One region of the Bacillus seohaeanensis genome, then DNA from elsewhere that is predicted to be linked to it. Evidence: riboswitches for the same ligand, from Rfam matches in the RefSeq annotation. Region 1 holds a riboswitch; each other region holds the start of a gene.
What was found. A riboswitch is a leader RNA that binds a small molecule or an ion and turns the genes downstream of it on or off. The one in region 1 is predicted to bind cobalamin.
Positions count from the first base shown of each region.

Region 2: it holds a riboswitch for cobalamin, as region 1 does, so the genes downstream of both, ACFSUL_RS19840 (ribonucleoside-diphosphate reductase subunit alpha) here and ACFSUL_RS00525 (acyl-CoA thioesterase) in region 1, are expected to answer to the same signal.
Region 3: it holds a riboswitch for cobalamin, as region 1 does, so the genes downstream of both, ACFSUL_RS17115 (hypothetical protein) here and ACFSUL_RS00525 (acyl-CoA thioesterase) in region 1, are expected to answer to the same signal.

Region 1 is NZ_JBHUMF010000001.1:102,079-105,268, reverse strand. It holds gene ACFSUL_RS00530 (MDR family MFS transporter) at 1-1,027, shown strand, start outside; cobalamin riboswitch at 1,096-1,277, shown strand; gene ACFSUL_RS00525 (acyl-CoA thioesterase) at 1,463-1,927, shown strand; gene cls (cardiolipin synthase) at 2,186-3,190, shown strand, end outside.
Region 2 is NZ_JBHUMF010000033.1:1,279-4,468, forward strand. It holds gene ACFSUL_RS19835 (aldehyde dehydrogenase family protein) at 1-422, shown strand, start outside; cobalamin riboswitch at 1,045-1,225, shown strand; gene ACFSUL_RS19840 (ribonucleoside-diphosphate reductase subunit alpha) at 1,376-3,190, shown strand, end outside.
Region 3 is NZ_JBHUMF010000031.1:765,586-768,775, forward strand. It holds gene prpD (2-methylcitrate dehydratase) at 1-662, opposite strand, end outside; gene mmgD (citrate synthase) at 715-1,833, opposite strand; gene ACFSUL_RS17115 (hypothetical protein) at 1,823-2,056, opposite strand; cobalamin riboswitch at 2,393-2,593, opposite strand; TPP riboswitch at 2,888-3,002, shown strand; gene thiC (phosphomethylpyrimidine synthase ThiC) at 3,149-3,190, shown strand, end outside.

The sequences.
Region 1 (3,190 bases):
TGCCCCGGCTATCGGTCCAACATTATCAGGAATTATTGTCGAACATTTAGGATGGAGATACCTATTTATTACGGTTATTCCATTTGCTCTTTTCTCCATCGCTTTTGCCTTTAAGTATTTGCAAAATGTTGGTGAAGTGACAAAGCCGAAAGTTGATGTCCTTTCCATTCTTCTTTCTACGTTAGGATTTGGTGGCGTTGTATTAGGTTTCAGCTTTGCTGGAGAAGGAGATGCAAGTTTTCTTGAACCGAAAGTTTTATTGCCAATTGTAATTGGCGCTGTATCATTAGTTTTATTTACAATCCGCCAGTTAAGACTAGAAGAACCTATGCTAGATGTAAGAGTATTTAAATACCCGATGTTCACACTAGCCGTTGTTTTATTTATCATTATCATTATGTCGATGTTTTCATCAGAAATTATTTTACCGATGTATATGCAAGGGCCATTAGCACTTTCCGCAGCGACCGCAGGGTTAGTTTTACTTCCAGGAAGTTTGTTGAATGGGTTAATGTCGCCAGTTATGGGAAAACTTTTCGATAAGTTCGGTCCACGGAAGTTAATGATCCCGGCAACATTCTTGCTAACAGGGGTTATGTTTGTATTAAGTCGAGTCGGAATTGATACACCTATTTGGGTCATAATCGCCTGTTATATCGTATTAATGCTTTCCGTTGCAGCGATTATGATGCCAGCGCAAACAAACGGATTAAACCAGCTGCCAAAACGATTGTATCCTCATGGAACGGCGATTATGAACACGTTGCAACCTGTGTCTGGTGCAATCGGGGTGTCTGTGTTTATTAGTATCATGACAGGAAGACGGCAAAGTTACTTGGAATCCTCCGCAACCCCAACGGACCCAGAAACAATAACTCAGTCATTCGTGGCTGGAGTTGAGCTTGTTTACCTTATCGCGCTAGGTTTTGCAATTGTCGGCTTTGTTGTATCGTTATTTGTAAAAAAAGCAACACCGGAAGATATAGCAGATGAGCAAGTTGTAACAGAGCAAGAACCTGTTCAATAAAAAACAGATTGTATTTAAAGGTTTCTACCTATATGATTAAATTAACGTTTACTTTATTGTAACTATTTTCATACCCCAATAAATATGGTGTCTACTATAGACTTAATAGGGAATCTGGTGAAAGTCCAGAACTGTTCCCGCAACTGTATGTGCTGACGAAATAAGAGAATCCACTGTCCGAGCAGGATGGGAAGGTCTTAGAGTAGAAGGAAGCACAAGTCAGGAGACCTGCCATATTTATGACGTGTTATCTTCTTCGGGAGTTGGGAAGATAGAACAAAGGTAGTTTACTAGGCAGGTAGTTTATCTCATTTGTCTATAATTTATCAATGTTTTCTCTTCCCCATCCTCTTTTTGAGTGATGGGGATTTTTGTTGGAAGAGAAACTATTACCCTCTCCCTCTCAAAAAAATTAGGAAATGAGGGATTAATGTCATGGAGAAGCTATCGTCAAATGATTCTAGAACAATCCAAACAAAACTAGTATTACCCCCGGATACAAATCATATGGGAACAATTTTTGGAGGCACAATATTGGCCTATATTGATGAGATCGCTGCAATATCCGCTATGAAACACAGTAAAATGGTCGTTGTCACCGCTTCTATCGACACAGTCAACTTCTTATCATCTGCAAAAGTTGGTGATATTTTAACGTTGGAAGCCTTCGTGATTTCTACTGGGAGAACATCAATGGAAGTGTATGTAAAAGTCGAGTGTGAAAACTTAAAAATGAGGTCGCGAACACTCACCACCACCTCAATTCTAACAATGGTGGCCATAGATGACGATGGAGCTCCAAGTGAGGTGCCAGGTGTTATCCCTCAAACAGAAGAAGAAAAAGAACTATTTGAAGATGCAAAAAAACGAAGGGAAAGACGTCTACAAATGAATAAGTAAACAAAAGGTCCGTCCCTCAGCACTTTAAAGCGGTAAGGGACGGACCTTTCACCTGTTTGAAACGGAAGAAATGTACTTTTTATAGGATAATTTCCATGTTCATTTATAATTCATTGAACCAAAAATATTTCTATCCTTTTTTCCACCATTTTTCGTATATACTATTTTTAGGAAGCTATATATGTTATATAAGAAGTGTACACATTTGGCACAACTATATGTACAGCTAGTGAAAGTTTCACTGAAGGAGCATAATTAATGGATATTTTAGCTATTTTATTAGGTGTTTTATTTGTTCTCAACGTAGCATTTGCTGCTGTTGTCATCTTTCTCGAAAGAAAAGATGCAGGAGCAACATGGGCTTGGTTGATGGTACTTTTGTTCATACCATTACTAGGATTTATCATGTATCTTATATTCGGACAAAACTTAAGTCGAAAACATTTATTTGAATGGGAAGATATTAATAAAATTGGAATTGAGGGGTTGATAGCAGAGCAAATAAAGCATCTCAAAAACCACGAGTTTCCTTTTAGAGAAGAAGCAACTTATAAGCATCAAGACTTAATATATATGCATCTAATCAACAATGGAGCAGTACTTACGCAAGAAAATTCAGTGGATATCTTTACCGATGGGAAAGAAAAATTTGACTCCTTATTAGCAGATATCGACAAAGCTGAAAATCATATACATCTGCAATATTATATTCTAAAAAAGGACAAACTTGGAAAAGGTATTGTTGATAAGCTTACGGAAAAAGCAAAACAAGGCGTCAGGGTCAGAATACTGTATGATGAAATGGGTTCTAGAGGAACAAGAAAAAAATTCTTTCGGGAGTTTATCGCTGCCGGTGGAGAAGTTGAAGTATTTTTTCCATCACGAATTCCCTTTATTAACCCAAGGATTAATTACCGAAATCACCGGAAACTTGTAATTATTGATGGTAAAGTCGGCTATGTCGGCGGATTTAATATCGGAGACGAATATTTAGGCTTAAATAAGCGATTTGGTTACTGGCGGGATACACACTTGAGAATTATCGGGCGGGCAGCACTAGCGATGCAAACTCGTTTCATACTTGATTGGAATCAGGCAAGCCGTTACAAGATTGCCTATAACACCCGCTACTTTCCGCAACACCATTTTGAAGGGAATGCCGGCATTCAAATTGTCACCTCTGGCCCTGATTCGGAATGGGAGCAAATAAAAAATGGATATATAAAATTGATTACAAGTGCGAAAAAGTCAATTTTCATTCAA
Region 2 (3,190 bases), on a different contig from region 1:
GGATTGATGACGCTGTAGAAAAAGGTGCTAAAATTGAAACAGGTGGTGAGCAAAATGGCACTGTACTCTCCCCTACGATTATGACAAATGTTGATCAAAATATGAAAATCATTGCCGAGGAAGTTTTTGCACCGATTGTATCGGTCATTCCTTTTGATAGTGAAGAGGAAGTTATTAAGTTTTCGAATGATTCCATTTACGGGCTACAAGCAGGGGTTTTCACAAAGGATATCGATCGTGCGATGCGTGTAGCAGACCAATTAGAAATGGGTGGAGTATGGGTTAATGAAATCTCCACTTACCGCCAAGATAATCATCCATACGGTGGTGTCAAACAGAGTGGCATTGGCAAAGAAGGGGTTAAATATGCAATTGAAGATATGACCGAAATGAAATTTATCGGGATTAAATTGGATTCATAAAGCTAAAAGAGGCTGGGACATAACTAAAGTACTATCCCCTAAAGACGAACAATGTCAGGTTAAATTGTTTAGTAATCACTGTTACACACCGCTGTTGATTTCCGTGTCAAGACTTCGCTTTCCGCGGGCGGTCGGTGAGCCTCCGAGAAAAGCGGAAGCGGCTCGTTTTGCTCGCGAAGAAAATAGGGAAATACCCAAAAGGCGCTTTTTGCCTTTAGGGTATTTCATCTTTTTCATAGCGAGTTAGCCGCTGGAGCTAGACATGCGCTGCGCTCTTGCGGGGTCTCACCTGTTCCGCTTTTCCCGCAGGAGTCTTCGTCTTGCACTCCAATCAACAGCTAGAACAAGTTAAAAAGAACAACAAGTTTTATGAAGACTTATAAAAAAAACGAACTAATTCGCCTTCAAATGAAAGAATTAGTTCGTTTTTTTATTCACCTAGAGCACATTTGTCCCAGCCTCTTTTTCCATTGTATTAGATGCATTTTATGAACGTTCATATACGATTAAGAAGCAAATGTAAAGTATTGAAATATCAATTTCTATCGTTTACTATATTCTATATTAGGAAATTCACTATATATAGTGTCACAAAACAACACATGCAACTAAATATTGTTTTTTATAACAGTAAGAAAAGGTGCCGAGTACGGCTTAATAGGGAATCTGGTGTAATTCCAGAACTGTCCCCGCAACTGTAAGTGTGACGAAATGGTTCATCCACTGTATACATATCGTATATGGGAAGGTTCCAAAGTAGAATGATCACAAGTCAGGAGACCTGCCTGTTTCTTACAAAGTTTCTTATTCTTCGGGGATTGAGATAATGAGACGATACTTTCACAGATTACTTTCTATCTCTATGTAAAGTATCGTTTAAATCCACCCTACTTCCAGGAGTGGATTTTTTTATTTTATTCTTCCCCTTCTAGTACAAAAAAGGAGGAAACATAATGAGTATTAAATTAGAAACAACCATTATTAAAAGAAAAAACGGGAAAGAAGAACTCTTTTCACCAGAAAAATTAACGTCTTTTATAAAAAGTGCTGCAGCGGACTTTCCTACGCTGAATACAGATGATTATATCTCTAGACTCATTACCACAATTGAATCCCAAAAATCGTATACGGTATCGCAAATCAATAATCTTTTACTGCTTGAAGGTTTAGCGAATATCTCCGAGCAAGAGCCTGATTGGACGTATGTTTGTTCAAGAATCTATATGCAACAACTGTACAAAGAGGCTGCGATTAATAGGAACTATCCGGCTAATCAAAACTATGGATGCTTTTATGAATTAATCGTCCGACTAACAAACAATGGAATATATAATCCTATTATTTTAGAAAAATATTCAAAAGAAGAGCTGCATGAGCTTGGGGATATGATTGTTCCTAATAGAGATAAGTTTTTTACATACATTGGATTGCGAACATTAGCGGACCGTTACCTTGCCCGGGATCACGAAAAAAACACCTATGAGTTGCCACAAGAACGATTCATGATGATTGCCGTAACCCTTATGATGAATGAACCTCGAGAATCACGTCTTTCACTTGTTAAAGACGCTTACTGGGCTTTAAGTAATTTATATATGACAGTTGCTACTCCTACATTAGCAAATGCGGGGAAAAGTTATGGACAGCTTTCTAGTTGTTTTATCGATACGGTCGATGATAGTCTCCAAGGTATCTACGACAGTAATACCGACATCGCCAATCTTTCAAAATCAGGTGGTGGAATAGGTGTCTACCTTGGCAAAATCCGAAGCCGTGGGAGTGATATTAAAGGATTTAAAGGCATTTCGTCTGGTGTGATTCCGTGGATGAAGCAATTAAATAATACAGCAGTAAGCGTTGATCAGCTTGGTCAGCGAAAAGGAGCAATCTCCGTCTACTTAGATGTTTGGCATAAAGATATCTTCCTCTTTCTCGACTCGAAATTGAATAACGGGGATGAACGAATGAGAACACATGATTTGTTTACGGGCGTATGTGTTCCGGACTTATTTATGGAGCAAGTAGAAGCAAGAGCAGATTGGTATCTTTTCGATCCTCATGAAGTACGAAAAGTAATGGGCTACAGTTTGGAGGATTTTTATGATGCTGAAAAAGGAGATGGAGATTTTCGTGCTCGTTATTGGGAATGTGTCGATAACCCTCTTCTTTCGAAAGAAAAGGTTCCTGCAATTGAGGTTATAAAAGGAATTATGAAGGGCCAGCTTGAAACCGGTACACCGTTCATGTTTTACCGAGACGAAGTCAACCGCCAAAACGCGAATCATCATCAAGGTATGATTTATTGCACTAATCTTTGTACCGAGATTACCCAAAACCAAAGTCCGACTACCGTGGACGAGCAGTACACATCAGACGGAAAAATTATTACCGTCAAAACCCCTGGTGATTTTGTTGTCTGCAACCTTTCTTCTATAAATTTAGGAAGAGCTGTCCCAGAAAATGTACTTGAAAAATTAATTCCAATACAAGTCAGAATGTTAGATAATGTCATCGATTTAAATACAATTCCTGTATTGCAAGCAAAGTTGACAAATGAAAAATATCGTTCGATTGGATTAGGTACGTTTGGCTGGCATCACTTGCTTGCATTAAAGGGAATCAAATGGGAAAGCGAAGAGGCAGTTGACTATGCGGATACACTTTATGAAAAAATTGCTTATTTAACCATCGAAGCAAGCATGAAACTAGCACAAGAAAAAGGTAGCTACCCTTTATTCGAGGGATCAAATTGGCACACTGGCACTTAT
Region 3 (3,190 bases), on a different contig from region 1:
CCTGCAGCCCATGACTTGCGTGACCCAGTATTTGGGGCATGTCGATAAGTTCGTAAACTAGAATTATCTATCCATGCATGAGATAAAGCATTAATAATTTCTTCACGCGTTCCCCCTAACATCTTTGTAACAACGGCTGTCGTTGCAACTTTGACAAATAGTACATGATCAAGGCCAACTCGGTTTAAGCTGTTTTCTAATGCCAGCACTCCTTGAATTTCATGTGCTTTAATCATCATTTCGAGAACTTCTCGTACAGTTAGAGGCTTATCCCCTTTGCCAAGACGAACCTGACTTACATAATCAGCGACAGCTAATATACCACCAAGATTATCTGATGGGTGTCCCCATTCTGCAGCAAGCCAAGTATCATTGTAATCGAGCCAACGAATCATACACCCGATGTTAAATGCTCCTCGAACAGGGTCGAGTACAAATGATGTACCTGGAACCCGACTTCCGTTTGGAACGGTTGTCCCCGGCACAATCGGTCCCATCAGCTTTGTGCATTCTGGATAATTTAATGCAAGAATTCCGCAACCTAGTGTATCGAGCAGAACATAACGAGCTGTTTCATAAGCTTCCGTGCTTGTAATATCCTTATGCAGTACATAATCCGCAATTTCTTCTAATAAAGTGTCTACTTTTGTTTGCTCATTCATTTTAATCACAACTATCTTCCCCTTCTATCGATATTCATTTCAAACGTAACCATTAGTTGGTGAGGGTACGGCGTTCTCCTGTATAAAGTACACGTGGTCGGAATAACCGGTTATTTTCATGCTGTTCAATGACATGTGCACAAAGACCGAGCGTTCTTGAACTGAAGAAAATTGGTGTATACAATGGAATAGGAATTCCTAGCATCCAGTAAACAGGTGCTGCATAGTAGTCTAGATTTGGATAAAGCCCTTTCTCTCTTTCCATGATTTTTTCTCCAGCTTCGCACATCTGAAGAAGATTATAGTCACCCTTGACATCAGATAATTGCTTCAATGCCTCTTTCATCATAAGTGCCCTTGGATCCATTTTTTTCATATATACTCGATGGCCAAATCCCATAATTTTTTCCTTGTTATACAGTTTTTTCATTAGCATTTCTTCGAAGTTTGAAACAGTATCAGCCTCATTTAACATGTACATAACTGCTTCATTTGCACCACCATGCAAATTTCCTTTTAATGAAGCAACTGCTCCAGTCAGGGCTCCATATAAATCGGACTGTGTAGACGCGATCACCCTAGCTGTAAATGTCGAGTTAGGTAGCTCGTGCTCACTGTATAAAACAAGAGAAAGATCAAATATCTTTTCTTCGAGTGGAGAAGGCCTTCTCCCTGTAAGCATATAAAAGAAATTAGCACTATAAGATAGATCTTGGAGTGGGTGAATAGGTTCATTTCCATTAATGATTCGATAACTATTTGCTACAATGTTTGGAACTTTCCCTAGCAGATTATAGGCTCGGTCCATATTTGCCTGTAACGAGCGATCATCAATATGCTTATCGTAGCCGGCAAGTGCAGATATTCCTGTACGAAGACCATCCATCGGATGAGTTTGCTTTGACAATAGATTGAATATCGTAAATAACTTTTCTGGAATGTCATATTCCTTCTTTAGCTTTTCTAATACAGATGCTTTTTCAAGTTCATTAGGAAGCGTATCTTCCAGTAAAAGATGAACAATATCTAAGTATTCTTTCGTCTGAGAAAGCTTAATCAAATCATAGCCTTTTATAACAATTTCCCCTTGTACCGTATCAAGAAATGAGATGTTTGTTTTAGAAGCAATCACACCCTCAAGACCTGGAAAATAGTTCACTTCAGTTTCCATCCTTTTCATCCTCCCATCCTAACAGTTCCACTTTCACTTCGAAGTAAGCCCTTTCAAGATTTTGCATATAAATCTCTTTTTCAGGCTGTCCCTCTGTTACTTCTTGTATTTCTGCTTTCAATAGTGTCCATTTTTCATCGATTGAACAAGACTCGTCTAAATTGAAATTGTTCATTATGCATATTTTGAAAGAATTGGTAAAGTAATTCACTGATCCAAACAACGGTGTCCTCCTATAAAGTGAGCGTCTCCTGAATAGTCCAAGAACAATTGTGCAAACGCCTTTATTAGCCCCTCCAAGCAAAAAGCAAAGAAAGAGCACGTTTTCCTTTAGATAATGCGAGCTTAAGTAGGCTGAGTACGGCAGCTAAACGTAAACGGTTCTTGTTTAAAAATTATCTACATACGAATGGTTTACAGTTTTCTAGCCAATAAAAAAACAACTTCCTCATAAGAAGTTGTTAAGGTACGAATGAATATTTAAATAAGCATGTTGATGGCAAAAATGAAAAACACGCTCTACTATCTCGCACTTAACACCTCCTATCCGCGTAGGTATTGATGTTTGCTAAAACAGGCAGGTCTCCTGACTTAAGATCATCGCTTTTCGAACCTTCCCATTTTCGTAATAATGAAAACAGTGGTTTTTTCGAATCGCTCCCAAATACAGTTGCGGGACAGCGTCGGAATCTAACCGAACTTCCCTTTTAAGCAGTTAAAATGAAATTCATTTTGCTGCACCTGTTTCTACAACTATTCAATTTTCTTTTCAAACATATCAAATGTTTAGAAAAATTACAATTATTTTTTATTTTTAGTAAATATTGAAAACACAGAGACGACCCTCTAGCCTCGCTGAACCAAAAGAAGAATCGTCCCTTTGCTTCTTAGTTAGTTCCCATCCAAATCCACTAATAAAGGACATCCGTATGGACCGGGATCCAAAAACTCCACAGTTAGATAACACCAGTTTTTTTGTGTATACCTTCTATATTTTTAAAATATTATTTCACTTTCGTTCAAACTCATGTATACTAATGAATGTAAACTTAATAGCAATAACTAGGGGAGTCCAATAAGTTGGGCTGAGAAAGAAACGCGCTAAAGTTTCTTGACTCTTTGGACCTGATCTGGATCATGCCAGCGTAGGGAAGTTAGAAATTCACAAGTATGTAAAACTACTTCTACATAGTCAAGCTGGGTCCGTTTATTACTAATGGATTCAGCTTTTTTATGTGCTTCATTTGTTTTAAAACTACCTCTGTTATGTTCTAGATCTCGTCTTTTAAAAATTTAAAAGGGAGAGATTTATTTTATGTCAACAACCTCATTAAATGAACAAAACATTTCCATCATG